3 regions of the Streptomyces sp. NBC_00667 genome follow, and region 3 is predicted to be linked to each of the others. Evidence: riboswitches for the same ligand, from Rfam matches in the RefSeq annotation. Region 3 holds a riboswitch; each other region holds the start of a gene.

Region 1 (9,433 bases), 630 kb from region 3:
GCCGTGGAGCGCGGCATCGCGCACCTCGTACACACCCAACGCGAGGACGGCTCCTGGGACGAGCCGTACTTCACCGGCACCGGCTTCCCCTGGGACTTCTCCATCAACTACCACCTGTACCGGCAGGTGTTCCCGCTCACCGCGCTCGGCCGCTACCTGTACGGGGAACCGTTCGGCCCCGAGGGCCGGTTCACGGCGGGTCCCGCCCACGTGACCACGGCCGGTCCCGTCCGCGAGGCCACGGCGGCCCTGGCCGAGGAGGCCTGATGGGCGACCGGGCCGACCCCTCCTGCGTACCGCTGCTCGTCGCCTGCGCCCTGCGCATCGAACGGCTGGCCCTGCGCAGCGGCGGCGACCGCGGCTCCCCGCAGGAGTACACCGTCCTGCGCACCGGCATGGGACCGCGCGCCGCCGAGCGGGCCGTCACCCGGGCCCTCGCCCCGCCCGGCATGGGCGGGGCCGCCGTACTCGCCACCGGCTTCTGCGCCGGCCTCGCCCCCGGCATGAACCCCGGCGACCTCGTCGTCGCCGAGGAGGCCCGGGACCCCCGGGGCACCGTCGTCTGCGACGGCGTCCCCCTGCTCGCCGGGGCACTGGCCCGGGCCGTTCCCGGCCGGACCGTGCACACCGGCGTACTGACCGGATCGGACCACGTCGTACGGGGCCAGGAGCGCGCCCAGCTGCGCGCCACCGGCGCCATCGCCGTCGACATGGAATCCGCCGCCACCTTGTGGACCGCCACCAGGGGCGCGAGCCGTCCGGTTGCGGCCGTCCGGGTGATCGTGGACGCTCCGGAGCATGAGCTCGTCCGAATCGGCACGGTTCGCGGAGGAATATCGGCCTTCCGTGTATTGCGTGCCGTACTGCCCGCGTTTTATGACTGGCACCGTTCTTTGCTGCTCCCCAGGAGGTGAGCCAGATGGCCATGCCGTTGCGACAGTCCATCAGGGTCGGGACCTATCTTCTCGAACAGAAGTTGCGCAAGCGTGAGAAGTTCCCGCTGATCGTCGAGCTGGAGCCGCTCTACGCCTGCAACCTGGCCTGCGAGGGGTGCGGGAAGATCCAGCACCCGGCGGGGGTGCTCAAGCAGCGCATGCCCGTCGCCCAGGCCGTCGGCGCCGTGCTGGAATCCGGGGCGCCCATGGTGTCCATCGCCGGCGGCGAACCCCTGATGCACCCCCAGATCGACGAGATCGTCCGGCAGTTGGTGGCGCGCAGGAAGTACGTCTTCCTCTGCACCAACGCGATGCTGCTGCGCAAGAAGATCGAGAAGTTCACGCCCTCCCCGTACTTCGCCTTCGCGGTGCACATCGACGGGCTGCGCGAGCGGCACGACGAGTCCGTGGCCAAGGAAGGCGTCTTCGACGAGGCCGTGGCGGCCATCAAGGAAGCCAAGAGGCTCGGTTTCCGCGTCACCACGAACTCCACCTTCTTCAACACCGACACACCGCAGACGGTCATCGAGGTGCTGAACTACCTCAACGACGACCTCAAGGTCGACGAAATGATGATCTCGCCCGCCTACGCCTACGAAAAGGCCCCCGACCAGGAACATTTCCTCGGCGTCGATCAGACCAGGGAACTGTTCAAGAAGGCGTTCGCCGGCGGCAACCGGCGGCGCTGGCGGCTCAACCACTCCCCGCTCTTCCTCGACTTCCTGGAGGGCAAGGCCGATTTTCCCTGCACCGCCTGGGCCATTCCGAATTACTCCCTCTTCGGCTGGCAGCGGCCCTGCTACCTGATGAGCGACGGGTACGTCCCCACGTACCGGGAACTGGTCGACGACACCGACTGGAGCAAGTACGGCCGCGGGAAGGACCCCCGCTGCGCGAACTGCATGGCGCACTGCGGCTACGAGCCGACCGCCGTCCTCGCCACGATGGGCTCCCTCAAGGAGTCCCTGCGCGCGGCCAGGGAGACGCTCGGCGGCAACCGGGACACCTCGGCATGACGCCCGCCACGGGAGGGGGCAAGGGCTTCGACCTCGGCGCCCTGCTGGCCGAACGCGGCGCCGAGCGGTACGAACTGCACGCCCGGCACCTCAACCACCAGCTGCCCCGGATGCTGCACACCATCGGCTTCGACAAGGTCTACGTGCGGGCCGAAGGCGCCCACTTCTGGGACGCCGAGGGCAACGACTACCTCGACATGCTCGCCGGGTTCGGCGTGATGGGCCTCGGCCGCCACCACCCGGTCGTCCGCCGGGCGCTGCACGACGTCCTGGACGCCCAGCTCGCCGACCTCACCCGCTTCGACTGCCAGCCCCTGCCCGGGCTGCTGGCCGAAAAGCTCCTTTCCTACAGCCCCCACCTGGACCGGGTCTTCTTCGGCAACAGCGGCACCGAAGCGGTGGAGACCGCCCTCAAGTTCGCCCGGTACGCCACCGGACGCCCCAGGGTCCTCTACTGCGACCACGCTTTCCACGGCCTGACCGCCGGCTCCCTCTCGATCAACGGCGAGGGTGGCTTCCGCGACGGCTTCGCCCCGCTGCTGCCCGACACCCGGATCCCGCTCGGCGACCTGGCCGCGCTGGAGCGGGAGCTGAAAGCGGGCGACGTGGCCGCCTTCGTCGTGGAGCCCATCCAGGGCAAGGGGGTCCTCGCGCCCCCGCCCGGGTTCCTGCTCGCCGCACAGGACCTGCTGCGCCGCCACAAGGCGCTGCTGATCGCCGACGAGGTGCAGACCGGCCTCGGGCGAACCGGGGAGTTCTACGCGTACCAGCACGAGCCGGGCCTGGAACCGGACCTGGTGTGCGTGGCCAAGGCCCTTTCCGGGGGCTACGTCCCGGTCGGGGCGACCCTCGGCAGGGACTGGATCTTCAAGAAGGTCTACTCCTCCATGGACCGGGTGCTGGTGCACTCCGCCAGCTTCGGCTCCAACGCGCAGGCGATGGCGGCCGGGCTGGCGGTGCTCACCGTCATGGAGGACGAGGGGATCGTGGCCAACGCCCGCGCGACGGGCGACCTGCTGCGCGGACGGCTCGCGGCGCTGGTGGACGAGTACGAGCTGCTCCACGAGGTGCGCGGGCGCGGACTGATGATCGGCATCGAGTTCGGCCGGCCGTCCTCCCTGGGTCTGCGCAGCCGTTGGACGATGCTCCAGGCGGCCCGCAAGGGGCTCTTCGCGCAGATGGTCGTGGTCCCGCTGCTCCAGAAGCACCGGATCCTCACGCAGGTCTCCGGAGACCACCTGGAGGTCATCAAGCTGATCCCGCCGCTGATCGTGGACGAGGCGGATGTGGACCGGTTCGTCACCGCCTTCCGCGAGGTCATGGACGAGGCGCACGGCGGGGGCGCCCTGATGTGGGACTTCGGCAGGACGCTGGTGAAGCAGGCCGTCGGCAACCGCTGACGGCCTGCCCCGGTCGTCTTGGCCGGTCCAGGCCAGGGGAGCGGCCGGCCGCCCGAGCAGCCGGTGGGTCGAGCCGCCGGTCAGTCGAGGAGCCGGTCCCTCAGCCGGCCGAGGGTCGCGGGCGTGAGCCCGAGCCCCTCGGCCAGGTAGGGCCCCACCCCGCCCCACGTCGCGTCGATCGTCTCGAACGCCGTGGTCAGGAACTCGGCGCGGGCGTCGAAGAGCGGGGCCAGCAGCTCCATCACCTCGGGGGAGCGGGCGTCGGGGGAGTCGTCGGTGCGGCGCACCCGATAGCGGTTGTGCGGGGCGTTCGACTCCAGGTAGTCCGCCACGATCGCCTCGCGCTCGACCCCGAGGGCGAGCAGGGTGACGGCTATCGACAGACCGGCCCGGTCCTTGCCGGCCGCGCAGTGCATCAGGGCCGGGACGCTGTCCTCGGCGAGCGCGTGGACGACCCGGCTGTGCTCGGCCGTCCGGTCCCTGATGATCGTCCGGTACGAGTTCTGCATCCGGGCGGCGGCCCTTCCCTCGCCCAGGAGACCCCGGAGCTGCCCCAGATCGCCGTCGCGGACCATTTTCCAGAACTCCCGGCCGTCCGCCGGGTCCGTCAGGGGAATGTTCACGTTCCGCACGCCGGGCAGATCGACGTCCGGCCCTTCCAGCGCGTGATCGGCACCGTTGCGGAAGTCGAAAACGGTGTGCAGACCGAGTGAGGTCAGGAATTCCACATCGTTTTCGGTGGCATGTGCCAGATGTCCGCTTCGGAAGAGAAGTCCCGACCTGACCCTCCGTCCGTCGGTGGTCGGCAGGCCACCCACATCGCGGAAATTGCGCACTCCGGACAGTTCGGGCCCCGTGGGCGGGTTGGCGGCTATCTGCTGGGTCACGGAACGGATCCTCCGCATCGTCGTGGGCCGTCGCGGCCGGGGTGGTGGCCGTGGGCTGCCGGGTCGTGTCGCGCTGTCCGAATTGGGCGGGTTGGGGCCAACTTGCCATATCCGGGGGCGAGATCGCGCCGGACGCCGTGAGCCAGATCATACGGTGACCGAGCGTGCCTGATCGCGGAACGCGAATTCCCTTGTCGCCGCGGCCGTTGGGGGAGCGGAATGGACGCAGGGTGACGGGAATTCAGCCGGCTCCTCATATCTGCTATTCCGTCAGGGAATTCATGGCTTGTTGTGCACTGCCCCGCTGGATTACCTTCGCGATCGATCCGGGTGGACCGCCGAATCCTGCCGCCGCCCGGGAACCGCACCCGACTATTCACGCGCGCGGCAGGAGCGGGGGAACCAGGTAAGCCGCTGTTCCGGATCTTCCCGCCGGAACGGCTCGGGGTGAAGTCGTACGTCGCCGCTGTGCGTACGACCGGACATCTCCAGTCCGAACCCGACAGCTCACCTCGCAGGCGACGGAGAGGAATTCGTCATGCCCGCAAAAGGCAAGCACCGCCGACCGAAGTCCCGTGCCATCCCCCGCGGACTGGCCGCAGCCGGTACCGGCGGCGCAGCGCTCGCGCTGCCGCTGATGGGTGCCGCCGGCGCCCACGCCGTCCCCGCAGCCGCCCACACCGCGCTGCCCGTCCAGGCCCCGCAGCTCCCGGTGTCCGTGCAGGCCGCGCCCGCCGCCGCTCCGGCCGCCGCCCCCGGCGTCTACACCGTCGTCCCCGGCGACTACCTGTCGAAGATCGCCGCCGAGCGCCACGTGTCCGGCGGCTGGCAGCGGCTGTACGCCGACAACCGCGAGGCCGTCGGCGCGGATCCCTCCCTCATCCACCCGGGGCTGCGGCTGACGCTCGGCGGGCACGGTGACCGCACCCCCGCCAAGCCGGCTTCCCGTGTCGCGGGCACTGCCCCGGCTCCGGACACCTCCGAGCGGTCCTCCGCCGGGGCCCATGCGTCCTCCGAGGCCGGCTCCGGCAGCGGTTCCGCGGCCGAGCAGCCCGACGCCCCGTCCACGCAGGACTCCGGCTCCTCCACCGGCGCCGTGACGGCGTCCGGATTCGTCGCCCCGGTCAGCGGCGGGACCTCCACCCCGTACAAGCAGGCGGGCAGCATGTGGTCCTCCGGTTACCACACCGGTGTCGACTTCATCGCGAGCACCGGCACCAGCGTCAAGGCGGTCGGCGCCGGCACCGTGGTCACGGCGGGCTGGGGCGGTGCGTACGGGAACGAGGTCGTGATCCGGCACGCCGACGGCAAGTACTCCCAGTACGGCCACCTCTCCCAGCTGTCCGTCTCGGTCGGCCAGAGCGTCACCGCCGGACAGCAGATCGGGCTCTCCGGCGCCACCGGCAACGTGACCGGCCCGCACCTCCACTTCGAGATCCGCACCGGTCCGTCCTACGGCTCGGACATCGACCCGCTCGCCTACCTGCGCTCGAAGGGCGTCAGCATCTGACGCACCGCGGGACGGGGACGCCCGGACGCGTGAGGCCGGAACCCCGAAAGAGGTCCCGGCCTCACGCGTTTCTTATTCCTCATGTGCATCGTGGCGTAGATCACGGTCCGTCAAACCCTCATTACGTTGGCGTAGGTCGCCCGCGGGGGTGAAGGATGTGGTGCTGTGGCAGCGACGAAGACGACACTCAAGACCATCGGTTCGTACGCGGCGATCGGGGACAGCTTCACCGAGGGAGTAGGGGACCCGGGACCCGGGGATTCGTATCTCGGCTGGGCGGACCGGCTCGCCGTGCTCCTGGCCGATCAGCGGGAAGAACACGATTTCCGGTACGCGAACCTGGCCGTCCGGGGGAAGGTGCTCGACCAGATCGTGGCCGACCAGGTGCCGAGGGCCAAGGCCCTCGCGCCCGACCTGGTCACCTTCTGCGCGGGGGGCAACGACATCATCCGTCCGGGGACCGACCCGGACGACGTGGCCGAGCGCTTCGAGGCGGCCGTGGCCGACCTCACCGGCTCCGTCGGCCAGGTCATGATCACGACCGGGTTCGACACCCGGGGGGTGCCGGTCCTCAAGCACCTGCGCGGCAAGGTGGCGACGTACAGCGCACATGTGCGCGCCATCGCCGACCGGTACGACTGCCCGGTACTCGACCTCTGGTCGCTCAAGTCCGTACAGGACCGGCGGGCCTGGGACACCGACCGGCTGCACCTGTCACCCGAAGGACACACCCGGGTCGCGCTGCGCGCCGCCCAGGTGCTCGGCCTCGACGTACCCGCCGACCCCGACCAGCCGTGGCCGCCGGAGCGGCCGCGCGGTTCGGTGGACGTGACGCGGGACAACATCCAGTGGGCGCGCGAGCACCTGGTTCCCTGGATCGGGCGGCGGCTGCGCGGCGAGTCCTCCGGGGACCACGTCGCGGCGAAGCGGCCGGACCTGCTGCCGTTGTAGGGGGCGGGGCGGGGCGGACCTGCCGCGTCGCAGGGCGTGGTCGGCGGGGTCGGCGGGGGTCGGGCGCGACACGCCGGGGGACGCAAGCGGAATCCCCGGGGGCCGGTGTGCGTTGGGATGGTCGTAGACATCTACGACCGTCCAGCCCCCATCCTCCCAGGAGGCGCCTTGTCCGACTCCCGTCCCCTGCGTCCCCGGCTGCGCGCCCTGCGGCCCGAAGCCTTCGGCGCGGACCCGTCCGGTGCCCGGCTGGAGCGGATCCTGCGCTCGCCGAACTTCGCCGATGGAGTCTTCCAGAACCCGGTGGGGGCCCGGACCAGGCCTTCCGGTTCCATGGCGGAGTTCGCCAAGATCTACTTCCACAAGGAGCAGCGCCTGCGGCGCAGCCCGGGTGCACCCGTCCCGGTGTACCCGACGACCCTGGCCGAGCTCGCCAAGCCGCCGGCGAGCAGACTGCGGCTGACCTGGATGGGGCACTCCAGCGTCCTCGCCGAGATCGACGGCCGCCGCGTGCTGTTCGACCCGGTCTGGGGCGAGCGGTGTTCCCCCTTCCCCTTCGCCGGGCCCAAGCGGCTGCACCCGGTGCCGGTACCGCTGGCCTCGCTCGGGGAGGTCGACGTCGTGGTGATCTCGCACGACCACTACGACCACCTCGACCTCCCGACGATCAAGGCGCTCGCCGGTACGGACACGGTCTTCGCCGTCCCGCTCGGCGTCGGCGCCCACTTGGAGCGCTGGGGCGTCCCCGCGGAACGGCTGCGCGAGCTGGACTGGAACGAGAGCACCAAGGTCGCCGGGCTCTCCCTCACCGCCACCCCCGCCCGGCACTTCTGCGGACGCGGCCTGCGCAACCAGCAGTTCACCCTGTGGGCGTCCTGGGTCGTCCAGGGCGACGCGCACCGGATCTACCACAGCGGTGACACGGGCTACTTCCCCGGCTTCCAGGAGATCGGCGCCGCGCACGGGCCGTTCGACGCCACCATGATCCAGATCGGGGCGTACTCCGAGTACTGGCCCGACATCCACATGACCCCCGAGGAGGGCATGCGCGCCCACCTCGACCTCCAGGGCGGCACCCCGCACGGCACGATGCTGCCGATCCACTGGGGCACCTTCAACCTGGCCCCGCACCCGTGGGACGAGCCCGGCGAGGGCACCTTCGCCGCGGCGGAGGCGGCCGGTGCGGCGATCGCCCTGCCGGTACCCGGCCAGCCCTTCGAGCCGGGAGCCGCCGACGCGCCTGCCGAGCCGTGGTGGCGCCCCTTCGTCGCGAACGCCGCCCCGGTGACGGCACCCGCCGCCCGTCCGGCCGCCGCCAGGTCGAAGCCCGCGCTGCCGCACGAGGAGCCGGAGTCGGTGGGCTCGTAACGGCCACGCGCCGCCGCCGGTGACCGCACGGCGCCGACGGCGGATTCGGGCGGCCGTACGAGCGCTCCTTCCCAGGCGGTAAGACCCCGGTGAAGTTGCCCAACTGGCGGCCCGGGGTGGGACCGTGCGGTCTAGCGTGGGTATCCGGTGATCAACACCGGGCCTTGGCAGTGCCGGGGGCCCGGAAGCCCCACGTACCGAGGACCCCGATGTCCGGATACCGCGCCGCCCGCCACGCTCCGTCGAGACTCGCCGCCACCGGCCCCGGCCGGCAGTTACGCCCCCAGTTGGTCCGGGCCGCCGTCCTGCCCACGCTCGCCGCCGGGCTCAGCGGCGCCGCCGCCGTGATCTTCACCCTGCAGCTCGGTGGCGGTGCGGGCACCCGCGACCCCCGGCTGTGGCCGGCACTCACCGGCTGCGGGCTGCTCGTCGTCGGTGCGCTCGCCGCAGCCCTGCTCGGGGGCCGGCGCGCGGCGAAGGCCGTACGCGAACGGTGCGAGGCGCTGCGCCGCTCCAGCCTCCGCGGCCGCCAGGAACTGCGGGCGGCCGCAGACCGGCTGGAGCGGGGCGAGGCCCCGCCCCGTCCGGTGCCCGGCGGTCCGGGCGGGATCCCGCCGGGCACCGACCCCGCGGGCGTGGACGAGTTCTGGCTGCTCGCGCAGGAGCTGCGCGGCGCCCGTGAGCAGGCGCACCAAGTCCTCGTACGGCTGGCCGGACAGGCCGCCGCCCCGTCCGACAGCGACCGCAAGGTCGAGGTCTTCGTCAACCTGGCGCGCCGGCTCCAGTCCCTCGTGCACCGCGAGATCTCCCTGCTGGACGACCTCGAAGACACGGTCGAGGACCCGGACCTGCTCAAAGAGCTCTTCCACGTCGACCACTTGGCCACCCGGATCCGGCGCCACGCCGAGAACCTCGCCGTGCTCGGCGGCGCCGCCTCCCGGCGGCAGTGGACCCGGCCCATCGACCTGAGCGAGGTGCTGCGGTCCTCCGTAGCGGAGGTCGAGCAGTACACCCGGGTCAAGGTGGTGCCCCCGGCGGGCGGCACCGTGCGCGGACACGCCGTCGCCGACGTCGTCCACCTGCTGGCCGAGCTCATCGAGAACGCCACCGTCTTCTCCGCCCCCGACACCGACGTGGTGGTGCGCGCCGAACGCGTCACCGCAGGGATCGCGGTCGAGGTGGAGGACCGGGGGCTGGGCATGCCGGCCGAGGAGCAGCACCGGATGAACGCCCTGCTGGGCGACCCCGATCAGGTCAACGTGCGGCACCTGCTGGCGGACGGCCGGATCGGCCTGTTCGTGGTGTCGGCGCTCGCGCGCAGGCACGGGGTCGCCGTCGAGCTCAAGTCCAACATCTACGGCGGGGT
Region 2 (9,433 bases), 2.2 Mb from region 3:
GCATCACGCCGTTGGCCTCCAGCGTGCCGATCGCACCGGCGGCGCGCGGGCAGGTCAGGTAGTACAGCGTCGGGAAGGGGGTGCCGTCGGGGAGCCGGGGCGCGGTCTCCACGACGTCCGGCTGCCCGCAGGGGCAGCGGTGGGCGATGGCGCGCAGGCCGCGCGGCGGGCGGCCGAGCTGCTGCTCGAACGCCTCGATGTCCGCGGCGGTCGGCTCGGTGCGGTCGGTCTGGGGCGGGGGCGTCTGCATGCCTGGAGTGCGTCTCTTCGTTTCGTATGGGTGGTCTGGGTCAGTCGCCGGGCCGGTCGGCCTTGTCGACGCCGTCCCAGACGTTCGAGTACCAGGGCCGGTCGGAGCCGGCCTGCCCGGTGCGGCGGTGTTCGGCGGCCTCGGCCCCGGGGTCGTTCATGATGTAGCCGATCTCGCCCGGCCGCAGGAAGTGCAGGTGCTTGCGCGCCTGCTGCTCGGCGTAGGCCGGGTCCTGCCAGCGGGCCTTCTCGTCGCGCAGCTGTTCGAGGCGCTTGCGCGCGCCGTCGGCGGCCCGCTGCTGGTCCGCGATCTCCGAGCGCTGGGACACGTACTGGCGCATCGGGTACGCGAGGGCGACGACCAGCGTACAGAGGACGAGCACCAGCAGCGCCGCCCGGCCGGTGAGCCGGCTGCGGCGGACCTGGCGGCGCGACTGCGAGCGGTAGACGTGGGCGGCGGTCCGCTCACCGAGCTGCTTGAGCCTCGTCGCGGTCGAGAAGGTGGAGAACCGATCCCGGTTCCCGGCCATGGCCCCGCCTCCCCTGCGCCCGCACTACGCAATACGTCCCCGCACACGGTACGGGACCGAGTGCGGGGACGTACGGAGGCAAGAGGGTAATTACCCCTCGCCCTCACACCTGTCTGCCGTGCCTACTGGTCCGCGGAGCGGAACCGCGGGAACGCCGAGCGGCCCGCGTACACGGCGGCGTCGTCGAGGATCTCCTCGATGCGCAGCAGCTGGTTGTACTTGGCGACGCGGTCCGAGCGGGCCGGGGCGCCGGTCTTGATCTGGCCGCAGTTCACGGCGACGGCGAGGTCGGCGATGGTGACGTCCTCGGTCTCGCCGGAGCGGTGCGACATCATGCACTTGAAGCCGTTGCGCTGCGCCATCTCGACCGCGTCCAGCGTCTCGGTCAGCGAACCGATCTGGTTGACCTTGACGAGCAGGGCGTTCGCGGAGCCCTCCTCGATGCCGCGGGCCAGACGCTCCGGGTTGGTGACGAAGAGGTCGTCGCCGACGATCTGGACCTTGGAGCCCAGGCGGTCGGTGACGGTCTTCCAGCCGGCCCAGTCGTCCTCGAACAGCGGGTCCTCGATGGAGACGAGCGGGTACGCCTCGACGAGCTCGGCGTAGTACTCGGTCATCTCGGCGGCCGAGCGGGACTGGCCCTCGAACTCGTACTTGCCGTCCTTGTAGAACTCGGACGCGGCGACGTCGAGCGCGAGCGCGATGTCCTTGCCCGGGGTGTAGCCGGCCTGCTTGATGGCCTCGACGATGAGGTCGAGCGCGGCGCGGTTGGACTCCAGGTTCGGGGCGAAGCCGCCCTCGTCGCCGAGGCCGGTGGAGAGGCCCTTGGTGTGCAGGACCTTCTTGAGGGTGTGGTAGACCTCCGCGCCCCAGCGCAGCGCCTCGGAGAAGGACTCCGCGCCGATCGGGGCGATCATGAACTCCTGGATGTCGACGTTGGAGTCGGCGTGCGACCCACCGTTGAGGATGTTCATCATCGGGACGGGCAGCAGGTGCGCGTTCGGGCCGCCGAGGTAGCGGAAGAGCGGCAGGTCCGAGGCCTCGGACGCGGCGTGCGCGACGGCGAGGGAGACGCCGAGGATGGCGTTGGCGCCGAGGGAGCCCTTGTTGTCGGTGGCGTCCAGGTCGAACATGGCCTGGTCGATCAGCCGCTGCTCGGTGGCGTCGTAGCCGACGAGCTCCGGGCCGATCTGCTCGATGACGGCGAGGACGGCCTTCTCGACACCCTTGCCCATGTAACGGTTGGGGTCACCGTCACGGAGCTCGATGGCCTCGAATGCACCGGTGGAGGCGCCGGACGGGACTGCAGCACGGCCGGTGCTGCCATCGTCGAGGCCCACCTCGACCTCGACCGTGGGGTTGCCTCGGGAGTCCAGGATTTCCCGGGCTACGACGACGTCGATGGACGGCACGAGCATCTCCTTCTGGGATGTGACGCTGGGTGTGCGGTGGCGGGGGACCGTGGGACGGCCCTGCCGACTAGAGCCTAACCGGCTCCGGGCACTGGACCGGCCGACCGCCCGGCCCCTGGGACGAAAAACCGGCCGGACACCCGTTTTCCGGGACAAAGGGACCACCCTTCGGCCCCGGTTCCGGGCGCACCCGTACGCGCACGCGCCACCGCCCGGCGCGTGGGGGGTACGCGCCGGGCGGTGGTCGGATTCGGTGTTACCCGATGGTTCAGCTGAGCTTCAGCTTCTGGCCCGGGAAGATCAGGTCGGCGTCGGACACGATGTCCTTGTTCAGCTCGAACAGCTTCTCCCAGCCACCCTTGACGCCGTTCACCTCGGCGATGGTGCCCAGGGTGTCGCCCTCCTTGACCTCGTACGAGCCGTTGCCCGTCTTCGGGGCCTCGGTCTTCGGGGCGGCCTTCGGGGCGGCCTTCGGAGCCGGGGCGGCCTCGGAGCGCTCGGAGCGGGTGACCGGGGCCTCGGGCCGCTTGGTCTCCTTCTTCGGCGCCGGGGCGGCCTTGGTCTCGGTCTTCGGCTTCGGCTTGGGGGCCTCGGCCGCGCCGCCGCCGCTGTACGAGGAGTTCGACAGGCCCACGCCGCAGGACGGCCACGCGCCCTTGCCCTGGCCCTTGAGGACCTTCTCGGCGATGGCTATCTGCTGGGACTTCGAGGCCTGGTTGGCCTGCGCGGCGTACGCCTTGCCGCCGTAGGCGGCCCAGGTGGAGGACGAGAACTGCAGGCCGCCGTAGTAACCGTTGCCGGTGTTGATGGCCCAGTTGCCGCCGGACTCGCAGGCCGCGACGCGGTCCCACTCGGAGGCGGTCGCGGCGCTCGCGGAGCCGGCTGCCATGAGCGGCGCGGCGACGGCGACACCGGCGACGCCGGCGAGCGTGACGATGCGGGTGGTCCGCTCAATGGCCGTGGCGCGGCGGTGCTTGCCCTTGCCGGAAAGCAGCATGGAGTTTCTCCTCACCGACGCCTGCGAGGTGAGCTGTCGGGTTCGGGCGAGTGAGTTGCCCGGCCGCGCGACCAGCGCGCGGCTTAACCCCTAGCCGGTTCCATGACCGTCTCTCAACGGCCGTTCCCGGCGCCTACCTTGGTTCCCCCGCTCCTGCCTTCGGCGCTTTACGCGACGACTGTTCTCTCCGTCCGCCGGCAGGATTCGGCGATGCGGTCGAAGAGGCTCGCGGTGGCGAGCGATTCAGAAGGTAGACAGGTCTCTCCCCGATGTTCAACGAGGGACATCGGGGAGAAATCGACCTGCTTGCGTTCCGCTTAGGGGCGTTTTCGCAGGTGAGGGCGGGGTTTGCGGGAGCTTCGGTACGAGACACGCCAGTTGACCGGAAGAGACGCATGTCTCACTTGCGGATAACGGGCATTCAGGTCTTTACGGCCGCCCGAAGTGCCCGTTATTTCTTGGTTAGATCCAGATTCTGACCGGGCTTGATGAGGTCGGCGTCGTTGCCGATGACCTGCTCGTTGGCCTCGTAGAGCGCGTTCCAGCCCCCCTTGAGCCCCTGGGCGTCCGCGATGGCGGCCAGGCTGTCGCCCGCCTTCACCGTGTACGTGGGCTCCGACGCGGCGTCAGGCGCTGCGGGCGTCTCGACCGCGGCCGGGCCGCGGTGCTTGCCGCCGCCCGTCGTCACGGAGTCGGCCGCGGGCGCGTTCGGCGTGGCGGACGGGGTCCCGGCCGCCGGGGCGGCGGGCGTGGAGGGCGTCGCGGACGGGGACGGCGTGGCGGGGGCCCCCGGGGTGGCCGGGGTGGACGGAGTGCCCGGCGTGGCCGGGGTGCCCGGGAGAGCGGGCGTCACCGGCGCGGTGGCGTTCGGGTCGCCCGGCAGCGTCGGCGTCGGCGTCGCGGGGTCCGGGTCGGGCATGACGGGCAGTCCGCTGTTGGGCGCGAGCGGCGCGATGGGCAGCGTGAACGGCGCCGTGGCGGACGGGCCCGGAGCTGCCGGGGCAGGGGCGGCCGGGGTGGGCGCACCGAAGTCGGTGGCGGGGTCGGCCGAGCCGGTGCCCGGCACCGCGGCCTCGGGACGCGAGGGGCTGGGGGCGACCTGCCGCGGGGAGCCGAGGGCGCCCGGGTCCACGTCGGCGGCGGGGCCGTCCTTGACGAGACCGGACGACGCCGCGCACAGCGGCCACGCCTGGGGGCCCTGCGAGGCGAGCACCCGCTCGCCGACGGCTATCTGCTGGGACCGGCTGGCGAGGTCGGGGCGCTTCGCGAATTCGAGCCCGCCGGCGTTGTTCCACTGCTCCTGGGTGAACTGGAGCCCGCCGTAGGCCCCGCTGCCGGAGTTGGCGCTCCAGGTACCGCCGCTCTCACACTCGGCGACGCTGTCCCACGTGGAGGTGTCCGCTGCCGAGGCGTTGGTGGCCGCGAGCAGCGGCAGTGCCAGCGCGGAGCCCGTGACTCCGGCGGTTACGACCAGGGCGGGTACCTGGCGGGGGCGTCTGTGGCGGCCGTTCCCGGAACGCATGTAGTGCACCTTTCGCATAACGGCGGGGTAACGGCAGAACCTAGCCGCCTTCGAACGCATGTCACAAGTTCGGCCGGTAACTGACTTCGGGTCAGGCGGCGCCCGGTGGCGCCCTCACTTGTTTCGGGGTGTGAAGCGGACCGGAAGGGTGCGCAGGCCACGCATGATCAGTCCACCGCGCCAGCGCAGGTCCGCAGGCGGAACAGCCAGTTCCAGATCTGGCAGACGCATCAGCAAACTCGCGAGGGCGGTCTGCCCTTCGAGCCGGGCGAGCGGGGCGCCGAGGCAGTAGTGGATCCCGTGGCCGTACCCGAGGTGCTGATTGTCACTGCGGGACAGGTCCAGGGTGTCCGGATCCGCGAACCGCTCGGGGTCGCGGTCGGCGGCCGCGAGGACCACCAGGACCGGGTCGCCGGCGGCGATGTGCCGACCGCCGAGGAGGAACGGCTCGGTGGCGAAGCGCCAGGTCGCCAGCTCCACCGGGCCGTCGTAGCGCAGGAGTTCCTCGACACCCGTGGCCAGCAGGGCGCTCTCGCCGGCGGCGAGCGAGGTCTGCAGGCGCTCGCGCTGACCGGGGTTCATGAAAAGGGCATGCAGCCCATTGCCGATCAAATTCACAGTCGTCTCGAAACCGGCGAACAACAGGATGAAAGCCATCGCCGTGGCCTCCGCCTCCGTCAGGTGGTCACCGTGATCGCTGGCGCGGATCAGGTCCGAGATGAGGTCGTCGCCCAGATCATCCCTTTTGCGGTGGATGAGTTCGCCGAGGTACGTCCGCATCTGCTTGACCGAGCGGGCCACACCGCCGCGCGGCCCGCCGCCGTGCCGGATCATCATCCCGGCCCAGTCCCGGAAGTCGTCCTGGTCCTCGCGCGGGACGCCGAGCATCTCGCAGATGGCGTAGATGGGGAGCGGGAAGGCGAACTCGTGGATGAGGTCCGCCTCACCCCTGCTCTCGAACTGCTCGATGAGGTGGTCGGTCAGCTCCTGTACCCGCGGGGTGAACTCGGCGACCCTGCGCGGGGTGAAGGCCTTCGACACCAGCCGCCGCAGCCGGGTGTGGTCCGGCGGGTCGATGTTCAGCAGGTGCGTCATCAGCTCCGCCTTGCGCTCACCCGGGATCCCGGTCTTGCCCTTGGCGTGCGCCGGCTCCGCGTGGTGCGCCGGGTTCTTGCTGAGCCGCTGGTCGGCGAGGGCCTGACGGGCATCCGCGTAGCGCGTCACCAGCCAGGCCTCGACCCCGCTGGGCAGCTTGGTCCGGTGCACGGGCGCGTGCTCGCGCAGCCAGGCGTACGCCGGATACGGGTCGGTGGCGAACTCCCAGTCGAACAGGGTGGGGCCCTGGGGGGAGGCGGGGTCTTCGGGGGCTGCGGGAGTCGGCTCGTGCACCCGTCGACCGTATCCCGGCCGCCGGCCCGCATCCGCTATGCCCGGTTCATGGCCGGTTCGTCGGGGCTGGCCGTATATACGCCGTCCCTTGACCCGGCCCGCCTCCGCCGTTCCTACTTCGGTCCTGTGGACGTGAGGATCTTGAAGAGCAGCTTCGCGGTGGTGGAGAGACGCGCCGAGCACGCGACCCGGTTCTTCTACTCCCACCTCTTTTGGCACCACCCCGAGCTCCGCGGGCTCTTTCCCGCCTCCGCCGAGGAGATGGAGCGGCAGCGGGACCGGCTGTTCGCCGCCCTCACGCATGTCATCGCCCATCTGGACAGCGAGTCGCTCCTCCCCTATCTCCGCGACCTCGGCCGTGACCACCGCAAGTTCATGGCCGGTCCCGAGCAGTACGCGGCCGTCGGCACCAGCCTGCTGGCCGCGCTCGCGGAGGCCGCCGGCGAGGCGTGGACCCCGGCCGTGGCGCGGGCCTGGGCCGAGGCGTACCGGGTGATCGCCGGGGTGATGACCGCCGCGGCCGAGCAGAGCGAGGACCCGCCCTGGTGGGACGCGGAGGTCGTGCGCCGCCTGCGGTACGGGCGCGACCTCGCCGTCCTTACCCTGCGCCCGCACGCCCCGCTCGGTTACCGGCCCGGCCAGTACGTGAGCGTGAGCAGCGACCGGGCCCCGGCCGCCTGGCGCACGTACTCCCTGGGCAACGCGCCCCGCCCCGACGGGACGGTGGACCTGCACGTCAGCCGGATCGAGGGCGGCCGGCTCAGCACCGTCCTGGTCGGCGGCACCGACCCGGGCGAGGTGCTGCGGCTGGGCGCGCCCGGCGGCGGGCTGACCCTGCGCCGCGAGGGCCGCCCCGTCACGTTCATCGCCGCCGGCACCGGCTGGGCCCCGGTCCGGGCCCTGCTGGAGGAGCTCGCGCAGCATCCGCCCGATCAGGGCGTACGGCTCTTCGTCCTCGCGCGGGACGCCGCCCACCTCTACGACCAAGCGTTCATCGACGCGTACGCCGCCGCCTTCGGGTGGCTCACCGTCACCTGCGTCACCCCGGCGCCCGGGCAGCACCGCAACGGGGCCACCGCCCGGCTGGCGGCCGCGCTCGGGCACTGCGGGCCGTGGTGGGAGCAGGACGTCTACCTCAGCGGGCCGGCACAGTTCATCCAGGAGACCGCCCGCCTCCTGGAGGGACTCGGCGCACACCCCATGCACGTCTTCCACGACACCGTGCCCGTCCCGGGTGCCGGTGGCGGCCACGGCCCGGACGGGCGTCCCCTCGGCTTCGGCGAATGGTTCCTGAGCCGGCCGTCACCGCACTGGCACAACCCCGCGGCCCGCGCGCCCCGCCGGCCCTGACCGCACTGCGGCGCTACTCCGCGGCGACGCCCTCCGCCGCGCGGATCGCCGCCCGGTAGGCGCGGGCCGCCGCGCGCAGCGCCGTCTCGGGGTCGATGCCCTCCGCCTCGGCGCGCGCCGCCAGTTCCAGCAGTTCGTAGCCGACGCCTTCGCCCCGGGGCAGCTCCACCGCCAGGGCGGCAGCCCTGGCGCGGCCCGCCAGCTTGGCGGCGAGCGCGAGACCGGGCTGGCCCAGGGGAACTCCGTCGGTGACCGACTCCCGCTGCTTCTCCACCGCCTTGGTGCGCTGCCAGTGCGCGCTGACGTCCTCGGGGGTCTCGGCGGCCTCGTCGCCGAAGACGTGCGGGTGGCGCCGGATCAGCTTCTCGACCAGGTTCCCGGCCACGTCGTCGATGGAGAACGGCTCGTCCGGGTCCTCCTGCGCGATCCGCGCGTGGAAGAAGACCTGGAGCAGGACGTCGCCCAGTTCCTCCCGCAGCTCCTCGCGGTCGCCCGCCTCGATCGCCTCGACCAGCTCGTACGCCTCCTCGATGGCGTACTTCACCAGCCCCTCGTGGGTCTGGCGGGAGGTCCAGGGGCATTCGCGGCGCACCCGGTCCATGACCTGGACCAGGTCGAGCAGGCGGGCGCCGGGCAGGTCGTAGGAGCCGGGCATCAGCTCCAGGTCGGGCATGGCGACCCGGCCGGAGCCGGCCAGGCGGGCCAGTCCGTCGGTGAGCCGCCGGTCCCCTTCGCCGGCCGGCAGCACGACGACGGTGCGGCCGCCGGCGCACGCCTCGACGAGGGCGTGGGCGTCGGGGCTCTCGTGCGCCACCTCCACGCCCGCCTCCCGCAGGTACGGCAGCTGCGGGTGGCCCAGGTCCGCGCACAGCACCCGGTCGGCGGCGTGCAGGGTCTGCCACGCCGGCCAGGACAGCAGTCCGGGGGCGACCCGGTGGCTGGTGGTCAGCAAGACGATGCGGCCGGTGGGCTCGGAGGGCGGCGCGTGCTCAGTCACCCTCCGAACCTACCTCCGCCCCCACGGCTCACGCCCCGGCGGGTGCCTGCTCGGGCCGGGTCTGCTGGGTGATCCAGGGCGTCGTTTCGTCGCCGAGCAGGATCTGCCGCGCGTCCCAGCGGCCGTAGCGCGGGTTGACCTGGACGTGCAGCGCCTTCGCGGCGGCGCCGAGCTTCTCCAGCGCCTTGTCCTGGTTGCCGTAGTGCTCGAACAGCTTGTCCCGCAGCAGCTTGAAGCGGGTGTCCGCGTCCATCTGGTCCGGGGCGAGCTGGGCCTGCTGGAGGGCCGCCGTCTCCAGCGCCGCGGGGGTGCCCGCCTGCTGGAGCTGGGCCTTGCGGACGTCCTCGATCTCCTTGGTCGTCACCGTGACCCCGGCGTCCTTCGCGGCGCGCTCCAGGACGGCGGACTGGATCATCCGGTTCAGCTTGGACCGGTCCAGGCGGGGCGTCGCCTCGATGAGTTGGGCGCCCTGATCGGAACGGTTCTGCGCGCTGCGGACCTCGTTCACCTGTGCCTGGAGGGCGGAGGTGGTGATGCGTTCGCCGCCGACGACGGCCGCCGTGCCGGGATGTGCCTGGCCGGAGCAGGCGGACAGCAGGGGGGCCGCCGCGAGCAGGGCGGCGGAGACGGAGAGCGCTGTGCGACGGTGCAAAGGAGCCTCCAGGGCCGGGAGATTGTGCGGCAATGCACAAGAAGGCCGTGCGGTGATCGATGGTATGCAGTCGGGGGGTTCCGAGCCACCGGTTCGACCAACGATTACCGGGGTGTCGGGGTGCGCTGCGGGCGCAGCGGCCTTGCGGCCGCGGCACGGCCGTGCGGCGCCCGTTCGCGCCGGCGCCACCCGGCGGCCACCGCGCGGACCGGCGCGGCTGTCAGGGTCGGCCCACCATGTCGACACCGCACCGCTCCCGGCGCCGCACCTCACTCCTGGGTGCGGTACTCGCCGCCCTGACCACCGCGGCCGCCGTGTGCGCGGGGGACGCCCTC
Region 3 (9,433 bases):
GGACAGCAGCACCCGGCAGGGGTCGTCCGCGACCTCCAGCGGAACCGCCCCGACCGGCGCGGCACCCGACTCCAGCAGGACCGTACGCCGTTCGGTGGAGAACTTCTTCGCGACGGCGGCCAGTTCGGAGGAGACCAGCTTGCGCAGCTCGCTGTCGGACTCCAGGATCCCGGTCAGCTCGTCGATCTCGCCCGTCAGCCGGTCGCGCTCGGACTCCAGCTCGATCCGGTCGAAGCGGGTGAGCCGGCGCAGCGGGGTGTCCAGGATGTACTGGGTCTGGATCTCGCTCAGGGAGAACCGCTCGATCAGCCGTTCCTTGGCCTGAGCCGAGTTGTCGCTGTCCCGGATGATCCGGATGACCTCGTCGATGTCGATGAGGGCCACCAGCAGGCCCTCGACCAGGTGCAGGCGGTCGCGCCGCTTGCCCCGGCGGAACTCGCTGCGCCGCCGTACGACCTCGAAGCGGTGGTCGAGGTAGACCTCCAGCAGCTCCTTGAGGCCCAGCGTCAGCGGCTGTCCGTCGACCAGCGCGACGTTGTTGATGCCGAAGGACTCCTCCATCGGCGTCAGCTTGTAGAGCTGCTCCAGTACGGCCTCCGGGTGGAAGCCGTTCTTGATCTCGATGACCAGGCGCAGGCCGTGCGAGCGGTCGGTGAGGTCCTTGACGTCGGCGATGCCCTGGAGCTTCTTCGAACCGACGAGGTCCTTGATCTTCGCGATGACCTTCTCGGGGCCGACCGTGAAGGGCAGTTCGGTGACGACCAGGCCCTTGCGGCGGGCGGTCACGTTCTCCACGGCCACCGTCGCGCGGATCTTGAACGTCCCGCGGCCGTTCTCGTAGGCGTCCTTGATGCCGGACAGTCCCACGATCCGTCCGCCGGTCGGCAGGTCGGGGCCCGGCACGAAGCGCATCAGCGCCTCCAGGTCCCCCTGCGGGTACCGGATCAAGTGCCGGGCGGCGGCGATGACCTCGCCGAGGTTGTGCGGCGGCATGTTGGTGGCCATGCCGACCGCGATCCCGGAGGCGCCGTTGACCAGCAGGTTCGGGTAGGCGGCGGGCAGCGCCACCGGCTCGCGCTCCTGGCCGTCGTAGTTGGCGGCGAAGTCGACGGTGTCCTCGTCGATCGACTCCGTCATCAGTGACGTGGCGTCGGCCATCTTGCACTCGGTGTAACGCATGGCGGCCGGCGGGTCGTCGTTGCCGAGCGAACCGAAGTTGCCGTGGCCGTCCACGAGCGGCAGCCGCATCGAGAAGGGCTGCGCCATGCGTACGAGGGCGTCGTAGATCGACGCGTCGCCGTGCGGGTGCAGCTTGCCCATGACCTCGCCGACGACGCGGGCGCACTTGACGTACCCGCGGTCGGGGCGCAGGCCCATCTCGTTCATCTGGTAGACGATGCGCCGGTGCACCGGCTTCATGCCGTCGCGGGCGTCCGGCAGGGCACGGGAGTAGATCACCGAGTACGCGTACTCGAGGAAGGAGCCCTGCATTTCGTCGACGACGTCGATGTCGAGGATCTTCTCCTCGAAATCCTCCGGCGGCGGGGTCTTCGTGCTGCGGCGGGCCATCGCTGCGCGGCTCCTTAACCAAGAAAGGGTGTACTCGGGGTCTGGCGGTCTGGTCTGGCGGGTAGGTCAGGCGGTCTGGTCTGGCGGGTTCGTACGGAGTCTGCCGGTCCGGCCGACGGTCCGGCCGGGGATCCGACCGGTTTCGCCCGGTGTCGACGTCGACGCGGACCATTGTGGCCCGTGGCACCGACAACGCCGACTCCGGCCCTGGGGTCCCCCCGGACGGAGCCCCGGGCGGGGGAACCCGGGAACTTCTCCGGTTGCCGACGCGCTTGCATACAGTGGCAGGTCTGACAGAAATCTCTGCATCGCGATCGAAGGGACCACATGCCCATGGGTCACACGGCCACAGCTCAGGCCGGCTCCGGCGGCCTGACAGCGACCGAGCACCGGCTGGCCAACGGCCTGCGCGTGGTGCTTTCCGAGGATCACCTGACTCCGGTCGCCGCCGTCTGCCTCTGGTACGACGTCGGCTCCCGCCACGAAGTCAAGGGGCGGACCGGTCTGGCTCACCTCTTCGAGCACCTGATGTTCCAGGGCTCGGCGAGCGTACCGGGCAACGGGCACTTCGAGCTCGTCCAGGGCGCCGGCGGTTCGCTCAACGGCACCACCAGCTTCGAGCGCACCAACTACTTCGAGACGATGCCCGCCCACCAGCTGGAGCTCGCGCTGTGGCTGGAGGCGGACCGCATGGGCTCGCTGCTGGCCGCCCTGGACGAGGAGTCCATGGAGAACCAGCGCGACGTCGTCAAGAACGAGCGCCGCCAGCGGTACGACAACGTCCCCTACGGCACCGCGTTCGAGAAGCTGACCGCCCTCGCCTACCCGGAGGGCCACCCCTACCACCACACGCCCATCGGCTCGATGGCCGACCTGGACGCCGCCTCCCTCGAGGACGCCCGCACCTTCTTCCGCACGTACTACGCGCCCAACAACGCCGTCCTGTCGGTGGTCGGCGACATCGACCCGGAGCAGACGCTCGCCTGGATCGAGAAGTACTTCGGCACCATTCCCGCGCACGACGGCAAGCAGCCGCCGCGCGACGGCGCGCTGCCCGAGGTCATGGGCGGCCAGCTCCGCGAGGAGATCGTCGAGGAGGTCCCGGCCCGCGCGCTGATGGCCGCCTACCGGCTCCCGCACGACGGCACCCGCGAGTGCGACGCCGCCGACGTGGCGCTGACCATCCTGGGCGGCGGCGAGTCCTCCCGCCTCCACAACCGCCTGGTCCGGCGCGACCAGAGCGCCGTCGCGGCCGGCTTCGGCCTGCTGCGGCTCGCGGGCGCGCCCTCCCTGGGCTGGCTGGACGTGAAGACCTCCAGCGGGATCGAGGTGCCCGCCATCGAGGCGGCGGTCGACGAGGAACTCGCGCGGTTCGCCGCCGAGGGCCCGACGGCCGAGGAGATGGAGCGCGCACAGGCGCAGCTGGAGCGCGAGTGGCTGGACCGGCTGAGCACGGTGGCCGGCCGCGCCGACGAACTGTGCCGCTACGCGGTCCTGTTCGGCGACCCGCAGCTCGCCCTGACCGCCGTCCAGCGCGTCCTCGACGTCACCGCCGAGGAAGTACAGGCCGTGGCCGCGGCCCGGCTGCGCCCCGACAACCGCGCGGTGCTCGTGTACGAGCCGCTCTCTGCGGAGTCCGACGAGACCGACGAGACCGAGAACGAAGGGGCGGAGCAGTGAGCGACACCGCAGCCGTCACGATGACCCTCCACCCGCAGCCGCAGGCCGGCGAGGCCAAGCCCTGGGCCTTCCCGGCCCCCGAGCGCGGTTCGCTGCCCAACGGCCTGACCCTGCTGCGGTGCCACCGCCCGGGCCAGCAGGTGATCGCCGTCGAGATCAACCTCGCCGCCCCGCTGGACGCGGAGCCCGAGGGCCTGGACGGCGTGGCCACCATCATGGCCCGCGCCCTGTCGGAGGGCACCGACAAGCACTCCGCCGAGGAGTTCGCCGCCGAGCTGGAGCGCTGCGGCGCCACGCTCGACGCACACGCCGACCACCCGGGCATCCGGGTCTCCCTGGAGGTCCCGGCCTCCCGCCTGGCCAAGGCCCTCGGCCTGGTCGCCGAGGCGCTGCGCGCCCCCGCCTTCGCGGACGGCGAGGTCGACCGGCTGGTGCGCAACCGGCTCGACGAGATCCCGCACGAGCTGGCCAACCCGCAGCGCCGCGCCGCGAAGGAGCTCTCCAAGGAGCTCTTCCCGGCTGCCCTGCGGATGTCCCGGCCCCGCCAGGGCACCGAGGAGACGGTGGCCCGGATCGACTCCGCGGCCGTACGCGCCTTCTACGAGGCCCACGTGCGCCCCTCCACCGCCACCGCGGTGGTCGTCGGCGACCTGACCGGCATCGACCTCGACGCGGTCCTCGCGGACACCCTGGGCGGCTGGACCGGCGACAGCGCCGCGCCGCTGCCCGTGCCCCCGGTGACCGCCGACGACACCGGCCGCGTGGTCATCGTGGACCGGCCCGGCGCGGTCCAGACGCAGCTGCTCATCGGCCGCATCGGCCCGGACCGGCACGACCGCGTCTGGGCGGCCCAGGTGCTCGGCACGTACTGCCTGGGCGGCACCCTCACCTCCCGCCTGGACAAGGTGCTGCGCGAGGAGAAGGGGTACACCTACGGCGTGCGCGCCTTCGCCCAGGTGCTGCGTTCGACCGCCGACGGCAAGGGCGCCTCGATGCTCGCCATCAGCGGCTCGGTGGACACGCCCAACACCGGCCCGGCGCTGGACGACCTCTGGACGGTGCTGCGCACCCTCGCGGAGGGCGGCCTGACCGACGCCGAACGGGACGTCGCGGTGCAGAACCTGGTGGGGGTGGCCCCGTTGAAGTTCGAGACGGCGGCCTCGGTCGCGGGAACCCTGGCCGACCAGGTCGAGCAGGAGCTCCCGGACGACTACCAGGCGCGGTTGTACGCGCAGCTCGCCGCGACCGGCACGGTGGAGGCGACCTCGGCGGCCGTCGCCGCGTTCCCGGTGGAGCGGCTGGTCACGGTCCTGGTCGGTGACGCGGCGCAGATCGAGGAGTCCGTCCGGGCCCTCGGGATCGGTGAGGTCACCGTCGTCACCAACTGACGGGAGCACGTGCCCGATTGGTGCAGGGGACTCCGGCGGCTTGTCCGCCGGAGTCCCTTTTTGTCTGTTTGGTGGTGTGGTTGATCGAATGTGGTGTGGCGTAGGTAACAAAAAGGCGTGTCTGTTTGGAGATTGACTGATGATCCGCCTAGCGTCGGCCGTGCTGTCCGTCAGTTGTGCCCGCCGCACCCGCGGCACCGGACAGCGATCGCCGAGTCCCCGTCAGGCGCGAGCCTGGGGAGCCGGGGACCCACATGCGTCCCTGGGGTGAATCGGACCACCTCGCAAGAGGGGCCCGTAGGAGACCTTCCTGCTCCGAACCCGTCAGCTAACCCGGTAGGCGAGAGGGAAGGAAAGGATCAAACCCTTCATGGCGTTTGGCAGTCGTGCCGCCGGTAAGCACCGTGGTTCCAGTCGTCTGAGCCGCAAGACCGCCGGTTACGCCGGCATAGCCGCCCTCGCCACCACTGGCGTCGTCGGCACCCTGGCCGGTCCCGCGTTCGCCGCGGACAAGGCCGTGGCCCCCTCGATCGAGGACACCGGCCTCGGCGCCGTGGTCGTCGCCGAGGACCTCCAGAACGAGATCCACACCCAGGCCGAGTCCCAGAACCGTGCCGCCGAGGTCGCCGCCGCCAAGGCGCAGGCCGAAGCCGAGGCCAAGACCCGCGCCGCCGAGGCCAAGCGCCTCGCCGAGGCCAAGGCCAAGGCCGAGCGTGACGCCGCCGAGCGGGCGGCCCGCGAGGAGGAGCGCAAGCGCCTCAACACCTTCGTGGCCCCGGTCGACGGCTCGTACGTCAGCACGCAGTACAAGGCGGGCGGCGGCATGTGGTCCTCCGGCAGCCACACGGGCATCGACTTCCACGCCGCCTCCGGCACCACCGTCCACGCCGTGGGCGCGGGCACCGTCGTCGAGGCCGGCTGGGGTGGCGCCTACGGAAACAACGTGGTCATCAAGCACAACGACGGCACCTACACCCAGTACGGACACATGTCCTCGCTGAGCGTCTCCGTCGGCGAGCAGGTCACCCCCGGTCAGCAGATCGGCCTCTCGGGCTCCACGGGCAACTCCAGCGGCCCGCACCTGCACTTCGAGGCCCGTACCGGTGCCACGTACGGCACGGACATCGACCCGGTGGCGTACCTGCGCTCGCACGGCGTCAGCGTCTGACCGCACCGCACCGCACCGCTTCCGTCCAAGGCCCCGGCTCACCGAGCCGGGGCCTTGCGCGTATCACCGCCTCGCGCGTCCTGCGCCTCCTGCCCCGCTTCTCCGGCTGCCCGGCAAATGTTTCGTATTTCCGGCCGTTCTCGGAAATCGTCGTGTGTTGCAATAGAGTCGCAGTACGGTCGTGGCGGTAACGCCGGTAGCCGGCAGTCGGAATGAGAGCGGAGTCCGGTCTTGCGTATTCCCGCGCACGCGGTATGCACCGCAATTCGTGACGACATCGTCTCCGGGGTCTTCGAACCGGGCGGCAGGCTGACCGAGGAGGTCCTCGCCCGCCGGTACGGAGTCTCGCGCGTCCCCGTCCGCGAGGCGCTGCGCACCCTGGAGGCGGAGGGGTTCGTCACCACCCGCCGGCACGCGGGAGCCTGTGTCGCCGAGCCGACCGAGCAGGAGGCGGCGGACCTGCTGGAGCTGCGGGCGCTGCTGGAACCGCTCGCCGCGGCGAGGGCCGCCCGCAGGCGGACCGAAGGGCACCTCAAGGTGCTGCGCGGGCTGGTCCGGCTGGGCCGCGAACGGGCCAGGAACGGGCGGGGGGAGGACCTGCGCGCCCTGGGCGGCTGGTTCCACGAAACGCTCGCGCAGGCCTCGGCCAGCCCCGGGCTGATCTCCGTGCTGACCCAGACCCGGCACAAGATCGCCTGGATGTACGTGGTGCGGCCCCCGGCCCGGCCGGCCGACTCCTGGGCGGAGCACGGCGCGATCGTGGACGCGGTGGTGCGGGGCGACGCCGAGCGCGCCCGGACGCTGACCGGGCTGCACGTGGAACGTGCGGCCGGATGCTACCGGCTGCGCGATACGCGCGTGAGGACTTCGCAACCTGCCGTAAACACGGGGAGCGGCCGACATTAACAGTGGCCGTATACAAAGGTATCCGGTCATTCTCGGCACCGGCCCCGGCTGCGCGGAATGGGAATTTCCCTGCCCCGGTGGGGTGAATGCGCGAGCGGCCGGTTATTTCCCGTGGCTGAAATGCGGGCCGAAGGACGCGCGGGAATTGCGGCCGGAAAGCAGCGGAGCCGCGGCGCCCGGTGGTCCGGGGGCCGCGGCTCCACCGCGCAGGACGACCCGAAGGGCCGGGGACGGGGTCAGACCGTCTCCGGGAGCTCCTCGAGGCCCTCGGCGACGAGCTTCGCCAGGCGGTCCAGCGCGGCTTCGGCGCCCTCGGCCTCGGACGTGAGGACGATCTCCTCGCCGCCCTGGGCGCCCAGGCCCAGAACCGCCAGCATGGAAGCGGCGTTGACGGGGTCGCCGCCCGCCTTCGCGATGGTCACCGGGACGCCGGAAGCGGTCGTCGCGCGGACGAAGATCGAGGCGGGACGAGCGTGCAGGCCCTCGGCCCAGCCGACGTTGACGCGGCGCTCTGCCATGGTGATGCCCTTCAGGTTCTTTCGGTTGTCTAGACCAGTCTCTCACGACACCCGGAATGCTCGGACCGACCTTCGTCCCGTATCCACCGCCGTTCGACCTCCCCCAGCTTGCACCGGTTCGCCCTGATGTGCCTCATGCGCCGCGCACGCGCCGACAGGGGGATGCGCCCCTTAGGGTGTGCCCATGACCACCGAGTCGGACCTCTCGTACCCGGCCCACTGGGAAGCGGACGTCGTCCTGCGCGACGGCGGCACCGCCCGGATCCGGCCCATCACCACCGATGACGCGGGACGGCTGGTCAGCTTCTACGAACAGGTCTCCGACGAGTCGAAGTACTACCGCTTCTTTGCGCCGTACCCCCGGCTCTCCGACCGCGACGTGCGCCGCTTCACGCACCACGACTACGTGGACCGGGTCGGCCTCGCCGCGACCATCGGCGGAGAGTTCATCGCCACCGTCCGCTACGACCGGATCGGCCCCGACGGCCGGCCCGCGTCCGCCCCCGCAGACGAGGCCGAGGTCGCCTTCCTGGTCCAGGACGCCCACCAGGGCCGCGGGGTGGCCTCCGCGCTCCTCGAACACATCGGCGCGGTGGCCCGCGAGCGCGGCATCCGGAGGTTCGCCGCCGAAGTGCTGCCCGCCAACAGCAAGATGATCAAGGTGTTCACGGACGCCGGCTACCAGCAGAAGCGCAGCTTCGAGGACGGGTCCGTCCACCTCACCCTCGACCTCGAACCCACCGCCGAGTCGCTCGCCGTGCAGCGCGCCCGTGAACAGCGCGCCGAGGCCCGCTCCGTCCAGCGGCTGCTGGCACCCGGCTCCGTGGCGGTGATCGGCGTCAGCCGCTCCGGCGCGGGCGTCGGCGCGGCGGTCTTGCGCAACCTGCGGGACGCCGGCTTCCACGGGCACCTCTACGCGGTCAACGAGGCGACCGACACCGACCTGCTGGACGGCGTACGGGCCTACCGCTCGCTCGCCGGCATCACGGCCCCGGTCGACCTCGCGGTGATCGCCGTCCCGGCGCAGCGGGTGCCGGACGCGGTCGCGGCGTGCGGGGAGCACGGCGTACAGGGACTGGTGGTGCTCTCCGCCGGATACGGGGAGAGCGGGCCGGCGGGACAGGAGCGCCAGCGCGACCTGCTGAGGCAGGTGCGGTCCTACGGGATGCGGCTGATCGGACCGAACGCCTTCGGGGTGATCAACACCGCGCCCGACATCGAGCTCAACGCCTCGCTGGCCCCGGCACCGGCCACCGAGCGGGGCCGGATCGGCCTGTTCACCCAGTCCGGCGCGATCGGCATCGCCCTGCTGTCGGGGCTGCTGCGGCGGGGCGCGGGGCTGTCCTCGTTCGTCTCGGCGGGCAACCGCGCGGACGTCTCGGGCAACGACATCCTCCAGTACTGGTACGACGACGAAGCCACCGATGTGGCGCTGATGTACCTCGAAACCCTGGGCAACCCGCGCAAGTTCACCCGTCTCGCCCGGCGGACGGCCGCCGTCAAGCCGGTGGTCGTGGCCCGCGGCGGCCGCCACACCCCGGCCGGGCACGTCGTACCCGGGACCCGGCTGCCCGAGGCGACGGTCTCGGCGCTGCTGCGGCAGGCGGGCGTCATCCGGGTCGACACGGTCACCGAACTGGTCGACGTCGGCCTGCTGCTGGCCGGACAGCCGCTGCCGGCCGGGCCGAGGGTGGCGATCCTCGGAAACTCCGAGTCGCTGGGGGTGCTCACGTACGACGCCTGCCTGACGGAAGGGCTGCGGCCGCTGGCGCCGCTGGACCTGACGACGGCCGCCTCGCCTGAGGACTTCCGGGCGGCCCTGGCCGTGGCGCTGGCCTCGCCGGACAACGACGCGGTGGTGGTGACGGCGATCCCGTGGGTGCGGGAGCAGGAGCTGGCCGGCGATCTGGCGGGTGCGCTGCGGGAGGCGGTGGCGGCGGCTCCGGGCAAGCCGGTGGCGGTGGTCCACGTGGAACTGGGCGCACTGGCCGACGCCCTGTCCCCGGGCCGCGCCCACCCGGCGGCCCCCTCGCCCCCGACGCCGGCCGGGCCGGAACCCGCGCCGCAGGCTGCGGCGTCGTCGTCGCCGGGCGTGCCGGCGCTCGCCGCGGCGCGCGCGGGCATCCCCGCGTATCCCGCCGCCGAGCGGGCCGTCAGGGCCATCGCCGAGGCCGTACGCTACGGGCAGTGGCGGCAGGCCAACG

Evidence for each region. Region 3 has a riboswitch for cyclic di-AMP ahead of OHA81_RS23730 (M23 family metallopeptidase). Riboswitches for the same ligand answer to the same signal wherever they lie in the genome.
Region 1: linked by a shared signal. The riboswitch ahead of OHA81_RS26305 (LysM peptidoglycan-binding domain-containing M23 family metallopeptidase) and the one ahead of OHA81_RS23730 (M23 family metallopeptidase) in region 3 are both predicted to bind cyclic di-AMP.
Region 2: linked by a shared signal. The riboswitch ahead of OHA81_RS13445 (transglycosylase family protein) and the one ahead of OHA81_RS23730 (M23 family metallopeptidase) in region 3 are both predicted to bind cyclic di-AMP.

The regions. Positions count from the first base shown of each region.
Region 1 covers NZ_CP109022.1:5,747,505-5,756,937, forward strand. The annotation lists gene shc (squalene--hopene cyclase) at 1-267, shown strand, start outside; gene OHA81_RS26285 (phosphorylase family protein) at 267-914, shown strand; gene hpnH (adenosyl-hopene transferase HpnH) at 920-1,951, shown strand; gene OHA81_RS26295 (aspartate aminotransferase family protein) at 1,948-3,351, shown strand; gene OHA81_RS26300 (tyrosine-protein phosphatase) at 3,432-4,238, opposite strand; cyclic di-AMP (ydaO/yuaA leader) riboswitch at 4,598-4,774, shown strand; gene OHA81_RS26305 (LysM peptidoglycan-binding domain-containing M23 family metallopeptidase) at 4,777-5,748, shown strand; gene OHA81_RS26310 (SGNH/GDSL hydrolase family protein) at 5,914-6,699, shown strand; gene OHA81_RS26315 (MBL fold metallo-hydrolase) at 6,868-8,067, shown strand; gene OHA81_RS26320 (ATP-binding protein) at 8,277-9,433, shown strand, end outside.
Region 2 covers NZ_CP109022.1:2,886,166-2,895,598, forward strand. The annotation lists gene OHA81_RS13430 (DUF501 domain-containing protein) at 1-250, opposite strand, end outside; gene OHA81_RS13435 (FtsB family cell division protein) at 291-779, opposite strand; gene eno (phosphopyruvate hydratase) at 902-2,197, opposite strand; gene OHA81_RS13445 (transglycosylase family protein) at 2,460-3,188, opposite strand; cyclic di-AMP (ydaO/yuaA leader) riboswitch at 3,192-3,363, opposite strand; gene OHA81_RS13450 (LysM peptidoglycan-binding domain-containing protein) at 3,640-4,710, opposite strand; gene OHA81_RS13455 (cytochrome P450 family protein) at 4,825-6,099, opposite strand; gene OHA81_RS13460 (globin domain-containing protein) at 6,232-7,449, shown strand; gene OHA81_RS13465 (nucleoside triphosphate pyrophosphohydrolase) at 7,463-8,446, opposite strand; gene OHA81_RS13470 (SurA N-terminal domain-containing protein) at 8,475-9,098, opposite strand; gene OHA81_RS13475 (YfhO family protein) at 9,335-9,433, shown strand, end outside.
Region 3 covers NZ_CP109022.1:5,117,967-5,127,399, forward strand. The annotation lists gene OHA81_RS23715 (DNA gyrase/topoisomerase IV subunit A) at 1-1,569, opposite strand, end outside; gene OHA81_RS23720 (M16 family metallopeptidase) at 1,903-3,249, shown strand; gene OHA81_RS23725 (M16 family metallopeptidase) at 3,270-4,637, shown strand; cyclic di-AMP (ydaO/yuaA leader) riboswitch at 4,837-4,995, shown strand; gene OHA81_RS23730 (M23 family metallopeptidase) at 5,008-5,805, shown strand; gene OHA81_RS23735 (GntR family transcriptional regulator) at 6,037-6,711, shown strand; gene OHA81_RS23740 (HPr family phosphocarrier protein) at 6,948-7,229, opposite strand; gene OHA81_RS23745 (bifunctional acetate--CoA ligase family protein/GNAT family N-acetyltransferase) at 7,414-9,433, shown strand, end outside.